2 regions of the Bacterioplanoides pacificum genome follow, and region 2 is predicted to be linked to the other one. Evidence: predicted binding sites of a transcription regulator. Region 2 holds the regulator's gene; the other holds the start of a gene.
The links. The regulator sigma-54, encoded in region 2, starts transcription at its own class of promoters, with help from an activator protein. The targets are predictions, from matches to a motif close to TGGCACNNNNNTTGCTNT.

Region 1 (3,423 bases), on a different contig from region 2:
TAATCCGGCACGTACATTTACCGCAGAAGGTACCGTGGGTATCGGCGGGGTTTATATGTGCGTTTATGGTATGGACAGTCCGGGTGGTTATCAGCTGGTTGGCCGTACCTTACCGATCTGGAATAAATTCCTGAAAAATAAACAGTTCAGCAATAATGAACCCTGGTTGCTGAAGTTTTTTGACCAGGTGCGTTATTACGAAGTGACGGAGCAGGAATTAACCCGGCAGCGTGAGGCCTTCCGCGAAGGGCGGCTGGAAATAAAAATTACCGAGGAAGACTTCAGTCTGGCGGAATATCAGCAGTTCCTGCAGGATAATGACGACAGCATCGAACAGTTCCGTCAGCAGCAGCAACAGGCATTTGCCAAAGAAGTGGAACACTGGGCCAGTGATGATGCTTTTGGTGAAGTTAAAGAGGCCGGGTTAACCACTCAGGCTGAAGAAATCCGGGGAACGGCAGTACACTCCGACATTGCCGGGAATATCTGGAAGGTATTGGTGGAAGAGGGCCAGGTCGTGCAGCAGGGCGATACTCTGGTGATTGTAGAAGCAATGAAAATGGAATTTCCGTTGCTGGCACCCCGGGATGGTGTGGTGGGTTCGTTATGTTGTCAGGAAGGCCACGCAGTTCAGCCGGGGGATGTGTTGCTGGGATTATTACAAAGCCAGCATGAGCCAGCCTGATGAATGCACCACAAACCCAACAACGTAAACCGAGCCTGGCGGAGCGTATATACCAGCAGCTGAAACAGGATATTTTTGATTTCCAGCTGCTGCCGGGTGATCGTTTCAGCGAAACGGAAATTGCTGGTCGTATGCAGGCGTCACGTACTCCGGTCAGGGAGGCGTTATACCGGCTGGAGCGCGATGGCTATGTTCAGGTACATTTCCGCAGTGGCTGGCAGGTACGGCCATTCGATTTTCGTTATTTTGAAGACCTGTACGATGTGCGCATTTTACTGGAGGCCGAAACAGTCCGGCGTTTATGTAGCGCTAACGACCGGCAACAGCGTTTGGCCGAACTATCAGCAATCTGGTGTTGCCCTGAAGGACAACGTCTGACGGATAGCAGTGAGGTCGCAAAGCTGGATGAAAACTTTCATTTTGGTCTGGTGGAAAGCGGAAAAAATCAGGAAATAAGTGCGATTCATCGCGATGTGTGTGAGCGTTTGCGCATTATTCGGCGGCTGGATTTTACCCAGACGGGTCGGATTGAAGCCACCTATAACGAGCACAGCCGGATATTGTTGCAGATACTCAATGCCGATGCGAATCAGGTGGTGGCAGAGCTGACACAACATATCGAGATCAGCAAAAATACGGTGCGTGAGATTACCCTGCATCGAATTCAGGAAGCCCGGCAGCGCTATGCCGTTGATATGAGCATGAAATAACGATCAATTTTTCAGTTCGTAACAGCTTTATAGCAAGAGTATTAACAGGACCTGAGCGTAACTAAAATCCCGGCGAAATTATTTTCGCCGGGATTTTTTTATACCGGCTAACGCTACCAAATAAGAGTTCAGTGATAAAAGGATGCACTGATAAATAGCAAGATGATATTAAACGGTAGTTAACGGTGCAGAACTGGCTTGCCAGCCCGTCGGGTTGTTGGCCCTGAGCGCGGTTAACCGGCGTAATAACGGATAATTCATCGGATTTTCATAGTTGGTATATGGGTTGCACTCTGTCTTGTATACATGACAACCAATGAAGGAAAGTTAGATGAAAAAAGCAATCTTGAGCCGTACCGGAAAACTGCTTGCTGTCACTGCTCTGGCTGCGGGCGTCAACCTGGCTAACGCTGGTGATACCATCAAAGTGGGTGTGCTGCATTCATTATCCGGGACTATGGCAATCTCCGAAACCACATTAAAAGATACCGTTTTAATGATGATTGAAGAACAGAATAAAAAAGGTGGCTTGTTAGGTAAAAAACTGGAACCGGTTGTTGTTGACCCGGCTTCTAACTGGCCGCTGTTTGCTGAAAAAACCCGCGAACTGCTTGAGCAACAGGATGTCGACGTTATTTTTGGTTGCTGGACATCGGTGTCACGTAAATCGGTTCTACCGGTCGTGGAAGAATTAAACGGGCTGTTGTTTTATCCGGTTCAGTATGAAGGCGAAGAGTCGTCATATAACGTATTTTATACCGGAGCGGCACCGAACCAGCAGGCCATACCTGCGGTAGATTATCTGATGAACGAAGTGGGTGCACAACGTTGGGTGTTAGCCGGTACCGACTACGTTTACCCGCGTACCACCAATAAAATACTGGAAAGTTACCTGAAATCCAAAGGCGTAGCGGCCGAAGATATTATGGTGAACTACACACCATTTGGTCACAGCGATTGGCAGACCATTGTGTCGGATATTAAAAAGTTCGGCAGTGCGGGTAAAAAAACCGCAGTAGTGTCGACGGTGAATGGTGATGCCAATGTACCGTTTTATAAAGAACTGGCGAACCAGGGTATCAGTGCAGAAGACATTCCTGTGGTTGCTTTCTCGGTGGGTGAGGAAGAACTGTCTGGTTTTGATACTTCTCCACTGGTAGGCCATCTGGCGGCCTGGAACTATTTCCAAAGTGCTGACAGCGAAGAAAATGATGCATTTATTGAGCAGTGGCACGGTTTTACTGAGAACGATGAGCGTGTGACGAATGACCCGATGGAGGCAACCTATATCGGCTTCAGGATGTGGGCAAAGGCGGTTGAAAAAGCCGGCAGTGAAGAGGTCGATAAAGTGCGCTCAGCCATGTATGGCATTGAAGTTCCGAATCTAACGGGTGGGATGGCGAAGATGAACGAAAACCATCATCTGTCTAAGCCGGTGCTGATTGGCGAAATTCAGGATGATGGCCAGTTTGATATCGTCTGGAAAACCGATGAGGTGGTTAAAGGGGATGCCTGGACCGATTATCTGCCGGAGTCGGCTAACCTGATCTCCGACTGGACGGCACCGATCAGCTGTGGCAACTACAACACGGTCAGCAAAAGCTGTGGTGGTGCGGTTGCAGCGGAATAACCGCGCTTACTGAAGGCCCTGATGGTTATTGTTACAGGCTGATTCTGTAGCAATAACCACCTTATAAAAAACGGAAGTTCCCATGCGTGTAACTCAATATATATCAACGCTATTCGTTGGCTTTTTATTACTGGCTTCGTCAGTCAGCCAGTCAGACGAAGCCTCACTGGCAACTCTTACACAACAATTAATCACCGCCAGTTATAAAGAAAAAGCAGTCATTATACAGAATATATCGGCTCACAAAGATCCGCTGAAACTCGACATTATGCAGGCATTGTTGTCCTCTGATCTGTATTACCGTAAGCAGGACCAGTTGCTGGTTTTTGCCAGCTCTTTTAAAAAAGAGAGTGAAATAAAAGAAGTATTTTCTGGCCGTCTGATTGAAAACATCGGCA
Region 2 (3,423 bases):
CGCTGGCTGCTGAACCGTCTTTTATTTTACTCGACGAACCTTTCGCCGGTGTTGACCCGATTTCTGTGTCTGACATCATGGACATCATTCGCCAGCTGCGGGATCGCGGTATTGGTGTATTAATTACCGACCACAACGTGCGGGAAACCCTGGCGATCTGCGAAAAAGCCTATATCGTCGGCGGTGGTCATATTATTGCTGAAGGCAACGCCGAAGAAGTCCTGGCCAACGAACAGGTGCGCAAAGTGTACCTGGGTGATGATTTCCGGTTGTGAGTAACAGCCCGGTTTGTTGCTCACAAGCAATATTTATGACATCTCGGTTAAAACAGGGATTCCAAGTGCACGGGCTTTGCCTATAATGCAAAGTATTGGTTGGCCACATACGAGGCCTGACATTCGCGTGACTATCGACACTTTATGAAAGCATCACTCCAGTTAAAGATGGGTCAGCAGCTGACCATGACACCACAGCTGCAACAAGCTATTCGTTTGTTACAGCTGTCGACACTGGATCTGCAACAGGAAATTCAGGAAGCGCTCGACTCCAACCCAATGCTCGAAAATGAAGAGCACGACAGCGACGACTACAGCGACGGCAATGATCAGGGCGAAGGCAACGACTACAGCAACGACCAGGACAGTCGCGCCTCTGACAACGACAGCAACGACCAGCACAACAGCGATAGCCTGAACGACTACAGCGCCAGTGCCGATAACAGCAGCACGGCTAACGACAGCGATTACGATGTTCAGGGCAGCGACAGCCAGGAGCTGGGGGATCACTTATCCAACCAGCAACTGCCCGATGACCTGCCGGTCGACAGCAACTGGGACGACACCTATCAGCCTACCGCCGGCGTGGCATCCAGCGCTGGTCCGGCTGACGACGACTTCGATTACGATTCCCGCCATGCCACCACCGATGATCTGCAGGATCATTTATTGTGGCAACTCAACCTGACACCGATGTCGGACACCGACCGTGAAATCGCGCTGATGTTTATCGACGGCGTCGACAGCGACGGTTATCTGCACACCAGCATCGAAGACGTACTGGAAAGCATCGATCCGGAACTGGATGTCGAAGAAGACGAAGTCAAAGTCGTCTTACGACGCCTGCAACAGTTTGATCCGGCCGGAGTGTTCTGCCGCGACCTGCGAGAATGCCTGTTATTGCAACTGGCCCAGCTGCCCGCTGAAACCCCGTGGCTGACAGAAGCCCAGCTGGTGATCAGCGACTATATCGATATGCTCGGCAGCAAAGATTATCCGACCCTGATGCGCAAAACCAAGCTGAAGGAAGACAGCCTGAAGTCGGTGATGCGACTGATTAAAGAACTCAATCCGAAACCCGGTGCCGGCATCTCTCCCGACCAGGCAGAGTACGTTGTGCCGGATGTGATTGTACGCAATATCCGCGATGAATGGCGGGTCGAACTCAACCCCGACATTGCCCCCCGCTTGCGGGTAAACGAAAGTTATGCGGCACTGGTAAAACGTTCGGATAACAGCCCCGACAACACCTTTATTAAAGATCACCTGCAGGAAGCACGCTGGTTTATCAAAAGCCTGCAAAGCCGTAACGATACCCTGCTGAAAGTGGCGACCAAAATTGTCGAATACCAGATCGAGTTTTTCGAAGAAGGCGAAGAAAAAATGAAGCCGCTGGTATTGCATGACATCGCCGAGGCGGTAGGCATGCACGAGTCCACCATTTCCCGGGTGACCACACAAAAATACATGCACACTCCACGTGGCATTTTTGAGCTGAAATATTTCTTCTCCAGCCACGTCAGCACAGATACCGGTGGCGAATGTTCGTCCACCGCGATCCGTGCCATGATCAAAAAACTGATCGCCGAAGAAAACCAGCGCAAGCCGTTAAGCGACAATAAAATTGCCGCCATGCTGGGTGACAAGGGGATCAAAGTCGCACGTCGTACGGTGGCAAAATATCGTGAAGCCATGCATATTCCACCATCCAACGAACGCAAGCAGCTGATCTGATCAGCCGTTGATACACCTCAGACAAAATTAAAGAAGGAGTCTGATATGCAAATTAATGTTAGTGGCCACCACGTGGAAATCACTGAAGCAATGCAAGCCCACGTGGAAGAAAAAATGGGCAAAATCACCCGTCACTTTGATAACGTGACCACTGCTCAGGTCACTCTGACCGTGGAAAAAGACGAACGTCACCACGCCGAAGCCACCATTCATGTCAGCGGTGCCGACCTGAACGCCAGCGCTGACAGCGACGACATGTACGCGGCCATTGATGCCATGATCGACAAGCTGGACCGCCAGGTGCTGAAGCACAAAGAAAAAATGGTTGCCCGCCAACACGGCCACTGATTATTACCCAAGAAGGTTGATCCATGACCATCGCCGATATTCTGAGCGCCGAGCGCACTGAAATTGATGTACCGATTTCCAGCAAGAAAAAACTGTTGGAATATCTCGGGCAGATTATTTCAGCGCAGCTGAAAGACAGCGCCGCTGACGATATTTTTGAGCGCCTGCTGGGCCGCGAGCGGCTCGGCAGTACAGGTATCGGTGAAGGTATTGCCATTCCGCACTGCCGTCTGCCCAACTGCGAACAGGCCTTTGGCGTGTTATTACGGCTGGAACAACCGATTGATTTTGACGCCATCGACCGCCAGCCGGTCGACCTGGTGTTTGCGTTGCTGGTACCGGAAGAAGCAACGGAAGAACATCTTCAGGTATTGTCGATGCTGGCCAGAAATTTCAATGAACCCGATTTCCGCCAGGCATTACGCAACGCTCCGGACGCCAGTCAGTTATTTAAGCGGGCATTGCTGGCCAGCTGACAAAAGTCATCGGCACGCCATAAACATCTGCTATAACTGACACACTCCCTAACACACCTGACGAAAAGTTAAGGACAAGCTTATGCGCCTTGTGGTTATCAGCGGACGCTCAGGATCGGGTAAATCCAGTGCTCTGCATGTATTGGAAGACCTGGGCTTTTATTGCATCGACAATCTGCCCATCGGCCTGCTCAACGATCTGGTACGTGAAACCCATCATGAAGAGCGGTTATCGAAAGTGGCCGTCAGTATCGATGCCCGCAACCTGGTCCACACCTTTGACCAGATCGATCATATTCTGCACAGCCTGCCACACGACGAATATCAGCTCGATATTATTTATCTCGATGCCGGTGATGACGTGTTATTGCAGCGCTTCAGTGCCACCCGCCGTAAGCACCCACTTACCAGCGGACAGTTATCGTTACCGGAAGCCATCGAAAAAGAACGCGAACTCCTCGATCCGATTGCCAACATCGCCGATCTGACGCTGGATACCACCAGCATGTCGGTTCATGAACTGCGTTCACTGATTAAAAAACGCGTCAGCGGTAATCAGGGGGCCGACATCGCCATCCTGTTTAAGTCGT

Region 1: a site for sigma-54 is predicted at 1,671-1,688, ahead of urtA (urea ABC transporter substrate-binding protein). Genes of this name have one in related genera too.

What each region holds. Positions count from the first base shown of each region.
Region 1 covers NZ_JBHRYB010000025.1:59,819-63,241, reverse strand. The annotation lists gene uca (urea carboxylase) at 1-685, shown strand, start outside; gene ACFOMG_RS17200 (GntR family transcriptional regulator) at 685-1,395, shown strand; gene urtA (urea ABC transporter substrate-binding protein) at 1,727-3,025, shown strand; gene urtB (urea ABC transporter permease subunit UrtB) at 3,108-3,423, shown strand, end outside.
Region 2 covers NZ_JBHRYB010000016.1:63,944-67,366, reverse strand. The annotation lists gene lptB (LPS export ABC transporter ATP-binding protein) at 1-275, shown strand, start outside; gene ACFOMG_RS16230 (RNA polymerase factor sigma-54) at 420-2,009, shown strand; gene hpf (ribosome hibernation-promoting factor, HPF/YfiA family) at 2,055-2,357, shown strand; gene ptsN (PTS IIA-like nitrogen regulatory protein PtsN) at 2,381-2,833, shown strand; gene rapZ (RNase adapter RapZ) at 2,916-3,423, shown strand, end outside.